DNA from 3 places in the Tunturiibacter gelidiferens genome. Region 3 is predicted to be linked to each of the others. Evidence: predicted binding sites of a transcription regulator. Region 3 holds the regulator's gene; each other region holds the start of a gene.
What was found. Region 3 encodes LexA, which represses DNA repair genes until DNA is damaged. Its sites were predicted from a motif close to CANTTCGCTTTTTATTCGC; they were not measured.
Positions count from the first base shown of each region.

Region 1: a site for LexA is predicted at 1,283-1,301, ahead of RBB81_RS01470 (ATPase domain-containing protein). Genes of this name have one in related genera too.
Region 2: a site for LexA is predicted at 1,363-1,381, ahead of RBB81_RS21085 (recombinase RecA). Genes of this name have one in related genera too.

Region 1 is NZ_CP132938.1:242,095-245,368, forward strand. It holds gene RBB81_RS01460 (DNA polymerase Y family protein) at 1-177, opposite strand, end outside; partial or broken gene RBB81_RS01465 (hypothetical protein) at 255-509, opposite strand; gene RBB81_RS01470 (ATPase domain-containing protein) at 506-1,279, opposite strand; partial or broken gene RBB81_RS01475 (SIS domain-containing protein) at 1,551-2,041, shown strand; gene RBB81_RS01480 (hypothetical protein) at 2,252-3,274, opposite strand, start outside.
Region 2 is NZ_CP132938.1:4,876,420-4,879,693, forward strand. It holds partial or broken gene RBB81_RS21080 (DNA polymerase Y family protein) at 1-340, opposite strand, end outside; gene RBB81_RS21085 (recombinase RecA) at 322-1,356, opposite strand; gene RBB81_RS21090 (SOS response-associated peptidase) at 1,631-2,296, shown strand; gene RBB81_RS21095 (NUDIX domain-containing protein) at 2,303-2,752, shown strand; gene RBB81_RS21100 (hypothetical protein) at 3,055-3,274, shown strand, end outside.
Region 3 is NZ_CP132938.1:3,776,474-3,779,747, reverse strand. It holds gene RBB81_RS16535 (DUF4097 family beta strand repeat-containing protein) at 1-138, opposite strand, end outside; gene RBB81_RS16530 (efflux RND transporter periplasmic adaptor subunit) at 258-1,466, opposite strand; gene lexA (transcriptional repressor LexA) at 1,648-2,253, opposite strand; gene RBB81_RS16520 (alpha/beta fold hydrolase) at 2,371-3,274, shown strand, end outside.

The DNA of each region.
Region 1 (3,274 bases), 1.9 Mb from region 3:
AAGGGCGTGTGCCTCGCCGCCGGGTGGCACAACCGAGACACCGAGTCTGCCACATGCAAGAGACACAGCAGCATGGAAATTTTCAGCAACGGCGATATTGACAAGAAATCCCGCCGCCATGACGCTCTGTCGCAATTTGTTTGCGAGTTGTTCGGCATCCCCGTACAGGAGATCCATGCCGTGAATGTCCAGTGCATACGTGCCGGGCCGCTCTGCACCGACTCGATACGGGGCGAGAACATGTACGCGACATGGTGAAGGGTGGTATGGGCCGTATGCTCATGTTCGATAACACGACGGAGTACGGTGACTTCCGAAAATGTTTCGGCCTGTAGCCGGGTCATGCCGATCTCGACACCCTGAGAACGCGCTGCATGGTTGGCCGCGAAAACCATATCGGTTGGCGGCTCTCCATCGAGCACTACAAACGGTCTCCTGCGCAGCTCTGTGCGCTGATGCGCCGCAACCTGCGCGAAGAAGTTAGGTGGATGGAGAACGGCATACATCATCGCACCCTTGACCAAAGTGTCTCTGCCGGCCAACTCACCCGTTGCACAGGCTTCCGCTGCATAAAAGGGGTGGCTTCATTGCGGTTGCGCTCACGTACTAGTTGGTACTGTTGCCGTTCAAACAGCGGCGTTTCGCCATTGCTGCTGAATGGCACCGCATCCCCTGGCTCGCAACGGAGCGCCAACGACGCGCAGCTACTGGCGCAAGGCGACTGCGTGAGAAAGATCAACGAGGTGCGTGCCTGCTCTACGGCCAGCCGGAAGCGATACCAGGTCGCTAACGGAATGCGTCTCGCGTGTTGAGCCATCACATCGCTCATATCCAGCACGATGGCCCCAAAGCCTCCCGTTTGCAGTAGCAGATCAGTCGCTTTCAAGGCTTGCTCCAGCCGCGACCAGGGCTTGTCTACCACTTTCTTTCCACGCTCGGCAGACATACGGAGCCAGAGCAAACGCCTCAGCTCCACGCCCGCCGCAGCGGCAGCTTCCGGGGAGAGCGCATCACTCACATCCACCCACGCACAGGCGTTGCCGAGTTGCGTGATGGAAGCGATCGTCGACAGAGCAAAGGAAGTCTTCCCCGTCGAGGCTGCTCCGCTGACCTCAGTGATGCAGCCTCGCGGAATACCGCCGCCCAGGATCTCATCTACTGCAGTGATACCGGTGGCGAACATCTCCGGAGCATGTTTGATCTTGAGCGTCAGCGCAGCGGGCACCCGCTGAGCCAGCTTGGTTTCGATCTGAAGACGGATTGCATGGGCGGCGGCCATAGGATGTTCGCCTTATATTCGCCCAAGCCGCCTCGTCGCGCCAGCCTGTATTTGCTCTATAAGTTGTGCATTTCGTTGTAAGTACAAGGAACATAAGGAGAAAATAAATGTGATCGTTCTCCTGCCTTTCGCGTTTCCGATTAGCAGCACTTCTCCGACGCTCTTCCGTTCGCCCTTGCTCAGTGTAGCCGCTTTCACCAAAAGCTCTTCCTCTTGGGTGGGAGGAATAGCGACTCGCAAAATGACATCACCACGCCAGCCCCTCTCCGCCCAGTGCGAAGAGCTCGCCCGCCTCTTCCACACCTCCGACGACTTCCTCTTCCTCGGCCGCGGCATCCACTACCCCATCGCCCTCGAAGGCGCACTCAAGCTCAAGGAGATCTCCTACATCCACGCCGAGGCTACCCCGCCGGCGAGATGAAGCACGGCCCCAACGCCCTCATCGACGAATCCCTCCCCGTAGTCTGCATCGCCACCAAGGACCCCAACGATCCCTCCAGCGTCCTCAAGTACGAAAAAACCCTCAGCAACATACAAGAGGTCACCGCCCGCTCTGGCCGCGTCATCGCCATCGCCATCGAAGGCGACACCGAGATCAGCCAGCTCGTCGAGCAGACCATCTACATCCCCCAGGCCCCCGAACTACTCCTACCCATCCTCGAAGTAGTCCCCCTCCAACTCCTCGCCTACCACATAGCCGTCCGCCGAGGCTGCGACGTAGACCAACCAAGAAACTTAGCAAAGAGCGTTACGGTGGAATAACGTTACTTGAACTTCGCTAGGGACTGTATCAAGTCATTGACTGAACCTAGTATTTTGGTGAGACCTTTTGACGCATCGGCAACCTCATCGGCGGCTGCCTTGGTCTCCTTGGTCCCAAATATTTGTTGAGTAGGTGATGTGAAGACTTTGTCAATTGAAGCAATTACAAGTCTGAATATTTTGCAGCTTCAGCGGGATCACCTTTGTCGATCATCTTCTCAACAAGTTCTCTGTAAGGCTCCAATGAGATCGAATATTTCCCTTGAATGCGTACTCTTCTTCGAGCTTTCGCTCTTTCGAATATTCAGTGCTGCAAAAGTGAATCGCATAGACAAGCGGAAACGATATTGAAAGCTTCAGATAAAAAGCAGCATCATAAGTCGGATGCGCTACAAACAAATAAATAATGAATGCTACGGCAAGGACAAACGAGAAAATTACGAAACCAAACAAGGCATTTCGCCACAAATTCTTACCTTCAGCAATGGCCATTTGTCTAGTTTGAAATGCATGAAATAACTGGAAATTTGTCGCAAGACGGATTTTTTCACGAATGACATCCTCTAGCTTAATGAGCTCGTCAAATCGCTCTTTGGTCTTTAGCTCGTTTTCACCTAAGAGTAAATTGGATTTTGCGGTCGCCGCTTCGAAGCTTTTGCGAAACTCATCTTTAATTTCGGTAGCTTCGGCTATAAAATCTTCACTTGTTTTTTTTAGACTTGTTGTAGCCTTAAGCTCTCTTGCCGCTTCAGCCGTATCTAGCTTCAGAATAAGTGCCGTACTCTCTATTCCGAATTGTTCGACAGAAGCTTTTAGCGTGGAACCCACTATCGTCGTTAGATTAGTTGTGGCATCTGTAGCCGCCGCTTGGAGTCTAGCTATTTCAGTTTGAGACTTTTGATCTAGCGCCTTGTATTCAGCTTGCTGAAGCGTTTGCAAGTCTCCAATTTGAGTTTCTGTCAGCTGTCGAAACTCTGACAAGCTCTTGACGAGGATTCCCGAGTCCGCCTTCGACTTTTCTAAGTCGACTAGTATCGATTCGGCCTTTATTTTTTGCGAGTCCAATTCCGCCGAAGAAGTCCGGGAAGAGGCTACAGACTGTGCAATACTCTTCTCTTCTTCCTGAACAAGAGCGAGACTGGCGTTTACCCTCTGTTCGGCATCTTTAACTGCCGCAGTTCGCTGGCTTATTTCGGTGGCACTTTTGTTTATTTCCTCAATGAAGGAATTAGT
Region 2 (3,274 bases), 1.1 Mb from region 3:
GGGCTGTGTCTTGTCTGTGTTCTTCTATCCGCGGTGAGAACGCACCTGCGCATTCGAGGAGTATCAATCTTGTTCTTGTCTCTGCCTGACCTGAACGCGACAGAACTATCGGTTCCGAGAACGTATCGACTTCCACTCGGGTCATGCCGCGAGCCAGGCCGGCAAGCCTCGCCTTAGTGTTCAGAGAGCAGACGTATTGCGAGGGTGGTTCACCTTCCATGACGACACAGGGCTTGCTGTGCAGTTCTGGGCGAAGCCGCAAAAGCGATTGCGCTGGAAATTCTTTCGCATAGAGACACGCATAGAGTTCCGTTGGCGTTGTCATCTTGCACCTGCCCATGCCGTCCGACAATCCCAGGTAACTCCAGTGACATTCTTCGGCGGCTTGCGCAATAGAACGACATTGCTTGTGTTCGGCGCGAAACGTCGCCGTGTGACCTCAACATGAGGTTGTATTCCTGTGAATACGGTGGCGTCATTGCTGATCACTTCCGCTGGCTGGAGAAGAAGCAGTAACTCAGCACTGCTCTTTGCACACGGATGCTGGGTGAGGAGAAGAACGCTCGATTGAGTTCGCTCTGCTGCCGCTCGATAGCGAAACCAGGTAGAGAGCTGGATGCGTGAGACGAACTCCGGAGCGAGGCCAGCCATATCCAGCACGACTCCGCTAAAGCCGCCGCCCTGTAAAAGCAGATCAGCAGCTCCCAATGCCTGTTCGATGCGCCCCCACGGTTTGGACGTTGGAACGTAACGTCGTGAAGTGACGGCTGTTGGTTCGTCGCTGGCAACGAAGCTCGGCCTTTCTTCCCTCGCTCTGCGTTGCGGCTCCGCGCAGCGCGGCGCGAAGGATTGTGGACCGAGCAAATCGCTGACAGCACCGGACAGTCCCTTTGCCTCACCACGCGGATGCGCACCACATCCTCCGCCGTGTAACCCCTGCTTTGCAGGACGCGGAACGAGGTACCTGTCTGGTAAAACGAAGGTGCGCGCTGGGCGTTTCTCCGCCTCCTGTACTGCACCGCAGCGAACCCATAAAAGCCGTTCAAGATCGACACCAGCAGCGGCGGCAGACACGGGATCAAAGTTGTTTGAGGCGTCAATCCAGGCGCAAACCTTCGATGCTTGGGTCAGGTGCGCCACAAACGAAAGAGCGATGTCTGTTCGCCCCGAGCACTCTGGCCCAACCAACTCGCTTATCGCCCCAATGGGTAGACCGCCTTGCAGGAGATTGTCCAGGGATTGAATGCCAGTCTCCGCTACCGGTCGGATCATTTTGGGCGCTGGAGTCAGTGCGGATGGAATCTTATGCGCAAGAGCCGCTTCGATCTGTGTTCGGATTGTGGCGGTAGTAGGCATAAGCATGTCTTCGCTTTATATTCGCCTATTCCTGCCTGTAGGAGCCACCTGGACCGCCCTTAAAGTAGTGCAGGATTCTAGGTAAGTGATTGCTTGTAAAGGAGAAGAATTTATTTGGGACATAGCGTTGGGCAGAGCCCAAATCCAGAATTTACACTTTCTGGGAGTAGGGTGGATATCTAAAATGGACGGACGCGAATCATCTCCGTCACTCTAGGTAGCTGCGTCGCGATGACGAAAAGATCCCTGCAGGGTCGTGAAGGAGACTTGTACGATGTGCGGGCGCTACAGGAGACCAGGCAAGCAGAAGATCGCGGAGGCCTTTGCCGTGAGTGAGGGCCTGGACGCGTTCGATCTCGAACCGGATGACAATGCCTGTCCTCAATCCTTTCAGCCCGTCATCCATTTGAATGAAAACGGCGAGCGGCAGATGGAACTGATGCGCTGGGCGTTCAGGCTCCCCGACAGACTCCTATTCAATGCTCGTTCCGAAGGAATCGAGAAAGCAAAGTTCTGGACTGATTCCTTTCAGAAGCGACGCTGCATTATTCCGGCAAGTGCGATCCAGGAAGCGCAAGATCTCCCCGATGGAAAGAAGGGAGACAAATACGAGTTCGATATTCCCGGTCGAGAAGTTTTCGGAATGGCAGGTATATGGAAGCTCTGGAAACATCCGGGGACGGGTCAATGGGAATCGACATTCGTAGTTCTCACCGGAGAACCGAACGAAGTGATGCAGCCGATTCACAATCGTCTGACGACTGTGTTGCAGCCGAAGGACTATGCAGAGTATCTCGCGTTCTCTGAGAGGCCGCCCGTCCATTCGCTTCGTATTCTGCCGTCCAATGAATTGCGTGCGATACGTTTAGAGAAGTCCGTGCCAAAGCTACAGGCGAAGCCTAAAGCAAACCCGCAGATTGCCCTTTTCGGTTCGGAGTGATCGTGTATGCCAAAACGCAGCGCAGGTCTTTTGATGTTTCGCAAATTGAATGGTCAGTTGGAGGTCTTTCTTGTTCATCCGGGAGGACCGCTCTGGGCCAAGAAAGACAAGGGTGCGTGGACGATACCCAAAGGTGAATATGAGCAGGACGAGAATCCGCTTGTCGCAGCGCGGCGCGAGTTCGAAGAGGAGACGGGCTTTCCTGCAACCGGCGATTTGGTCGATCTAGGCTCGATCAAACAGAAGGGCGGTAAACTCGTGACCGCATGGGCATTCCAGGGTGATTGCGATCCAGCCAAATTGATGAGCAATACATGCGAGATCGAATGGCCTCCGCGCTCCGGCCGTCATCTCGAAATTCCCGAGGTTGATCGGGGCCACTGGTTTTCGATGAACGAAGCAAATGAATATATTCGCGAGGAACAACATGAGCTTCTGCGCAGGCTCGTGCAATGACTCAATTTGAGTTCAACGTTCTTTGGCAGGCGTCTCCAGGTGTCGACTTCGAACTTCCAGCGTGCGATGAAGGCATGGTTCTGCTGAAGTTGTGGGCACGCAAATGATGCGACTCTGGCGCAAGAGCTACCGAAAGTGCGGAAAATACGAATGGGACGCTGGCACACGGCTTCTATCGCCGCGTGGCGCAGTGTTCCGGATGTGGTGAGCTGTGATTGAAGACTATTCCCGCGACTAAGTTTTATTAGTTCCGCTGTCGAGTTCGTGTGCTACGGTGTTACGCTTTCTCTATTGGAGATCGGATGAGCATAACTGGAGCAGTATCTGAATTGGACAAAGAAATATCCGCGTTGAACAAAGAAATCAACCGTCTGACGCAGATCCGCGAGTCTCTCTTGAAGAGCCCTGCTGGAGAAAGTCGACCGAATATAAGCACAGCCGGTAAAACCCAAAAACGAAAATATGTGCGTTCTGCTGTTACACCAGCAAAGACCTCCTCGCCGGCTAAAAAGTCCAACACCA
Region 3 (3,274 bases):
GCCGGAGCCAGTGGAGACTGAAACGTTGGGAGAGCTGCCGGCGCTGAGGGTGCGCTCGAAGTTGCCGTCGGCGGCGAAGGCTGTGGCTGCAGCGAGAGTGAGCATTGCGGCGGTGGAGGCGAAGACTGTTATCTTCATGGCGTTCCTTTTTTCGACTTTTCGACTCTGGGTAACTGCGGTTTAGATGTTAGCTCGTCGGGTTGCGATCTTTGTGCGCTCGATCTGGCGGACTTTATTGTTGCCACTGGCCTAGCAGGTTATTGCTGAAGGATGACGGTGTCGCCGGGGTTGAGGCCGGCGAGGATCTCGGTTTTGGTGCCGTTGGAGATGCCGGCCTTGATGTCGATCTTTCTGCGGCCGGTCTTCTGTTTGGGGTCAGGGACTTCGACGGAGGCGTTGCGGTCTTTGTCGTAGAGAACGGCCTGCTCGGGTACAGTGAGGACGTTTTTGTGCTCTTCGAGGAGGATCTCCGCGTTCGCGGTCATGTTGGCTTTGAGTTCGCCGCCGGGGTTGTCGATTGAGACGCGGACCTCAAAGGTGGTGACGTTATCCTTCTCTACGCCGAGGGGTGCGATCTTGGTGACTTTGCCGAGAAAGGTCTTGTCCTTGAAGGACTCTACTTTGATGCGGGCGGCCTGGCCCATGTAGACCTTGCCGATGTCGGACTCGTCGACCTTGCCCTGAACGTAGACCTGGTTGGTGTCGCCGATGGTCATGACGAGGGTGGCGGTGGAGCCGAGGACGAGGATGGAGCTGACGGCGTCGCCGATCTCGACGTCGCGGGAGAGGATGGTGCCGTCCATCGGAGAGATAACGGTGGTGTAGCCAAGTTGCTCTTCAAGTTGCTTGAGAGATGCCTGATTCTGGGCTACCTGGGCCTGTGCCTGGCGGAGCTTAGAGGTATCAACGGAGATTTGAGATACGGCCTTGTCGCGGGTGTTGGCGGCAGAGAGGTACTTCTGCTGAGCATCGTCGAGGGCCTGCTGTGAGACCACACCCTCTTTGGACATCTGGAGGTTGCGATCGTAGGTGTGCTTATACATGGGCAGGTCGGGCGCTTCGGCGTTGACCTTGTCGTACTGGATGGAGGCTTCGGCGGCGCGCGCGTTTGATTCGGCGGCGGCGAGCTGGGCCTTCTGCGCGGCTACCTGATCAAGGATCTCCTGCTGGTCGAGTTGAGCGAGAACCTGGCCCTGATGGACGTGGGCGTTGATGTCGGTGTCGAGGCGAGTGACAATGCCCGAGGCTTTGGATTTGACCTCTACTTTCGTGATGGGCTGGACCTTGCCGGTGGCGACGACGGACCGGGCAATGTCTCCGCGCTCGGCTTTGGCCAGCTGGGAGGGCTCGAACTTGGTGGTGTTGCCACGGGCAGCTGCGACCACCCCGAGAACGACCGCCAAGACGACGACGCTGAGGCCGACCCAAAGCCATGTTTTCCGTTTATTTTTACGCTGCGTGGCCAATTGCTTGCTCCCGTTGGTGCTGTGGATATGAGTCTTCGGAAGGTGGTTACGCAGGAATACGCTGCGCGGTTCCGTCGACTGCGAAAAAGTTTACGTGAAGGTGCGGCGATGTTGCAGAGTCGACGTTTAGACGGGGGAGTTGGGAGGGAGGAAGCAGTGAGGCAGGAGCGAGTCTGTGAATTTATGCGTACTTTCGGAGTACGCCGAGAACCTTGCCCTGGATGCTGACATTCGCGGCCGGGGCGTAGATGGGAGACATCTCGGTATTGGAGGGTTGGAGACGGATCATGCTGCCTTCGCGGTAGAAGCGTTTGAGGGTTGCGTCGGAGCCGTCGATGAGAGCGACGATGATCTCGCCTTCGCGCGCGGTGCGTGTGCGCTCGACGAGAACATAGTCGCCGGAGACGATGTGCTCGTCGCGCATGGAGTCGCCTCGTACTTCGAGGGCGAAGACTTCGCGATTGCCGATGATGTCCGAGAGGGAGATGCTCTCTGCGCTCTCGATTGCTTCGACGGGCTTGCCGGCGGCGATGCGGCCGAGCAGAGGCAGACGGTCTGAGCCCTTTCTGCCGCTTCGAACGGGGAGCACGTCAATGGAGCGGCTGCGGTTGTGTGCGCGCTGGAGGAGGCCTTTGTTCTGGAGATTGGTGATGTGTTTGTGGACGGTGGCGAGAGAGCTGAGACCCAGGCCGCTGGCGATCTCCTCGTAGGAGGGCGAGTAGCCATTCTTCTGAGTGAAGCTGGAGAGGAAGTCGATGACCTCTTTTTGTCGCCGTGTAATTGCCATGCCGATGATTGTAGCGAATAAAAAGCGAATTGCAAGGTGGTTTAGAGATTTATTTCCGGGAGGTATTCGAAGCGGTCGCACGCGGCTTGGGGCAAGAGCGAGAGATATGCTGATTTCATGAAGATTAAGGAAGGTTGGATTCGGATCTTTGGGTTGGCGATGGTGTGGGCGCTGATGGTCTCGGTGGGGTGGGCGCAGGAGCGTGCGCAGAAGATCGCGGAGCTGGGTAGTTGTCCTTTGGAGAGCGGGAAGGTGGTGCTGGATTGCCAGGTTGGGTACCGCACCTTCGGTGCGATGAATGCTGATGGGTCAAATGTCGTAGTGATGCCGTCCTGGCTGAATGGGCGAAGTGAAGATCTGATTCCTTACTTCGGCGAGAAAAATACAGGACATCGGCTCGTGGATACATCGCGATTTTTTGGGGTGGCGTTCGATGCGTTTGGGGATGGGGTTTCTTCGTCACCATCGAATAGCAAGAGACAGCACGGGCCGGAGTTTCCGGTTTTTACGATGGAGGATATGGCGCGGGCGCAGTATCGCGTGTTGACGGAGGTGCTGCATGTGCGTCATGTGCACGCTGCAGTTGGGCTGTCGATGGGCGGCGAGCAGGTGTTTGCATGGGCAGTTCTGTTCCCGAAGTTTATTGATCGTGCAGTGCCGATTGTGGGGACGCCACAGGTGACGAGTTTTGATCTGCTGTCGAAGCAGATCGTGATCGACGCGATTGAGGCGGACCCTGAATATAGGCATGGACGCTATGTAACGGAGCCGCAGTTGAAGCTTGCGAATGCGATCGGGACGTTGATTGTGACCGCACCGCAGTATAGAAATGCCGAGGTGCCGAGGGAGCAGTTTGCGGAGTGGTTGAAGACGGTGGAGTCGCCGCAACGACAAGATGCGAATGACAGGGTGTGGCAGGCGAAGGCGGTTATGCATCATGATGTGCTGCATGGAAGAACGATAGAAGATGTTGCGCGAGGAGTGCCGGTGAAGTTTCTGGTGATTGTGGCGGCGGAGGATC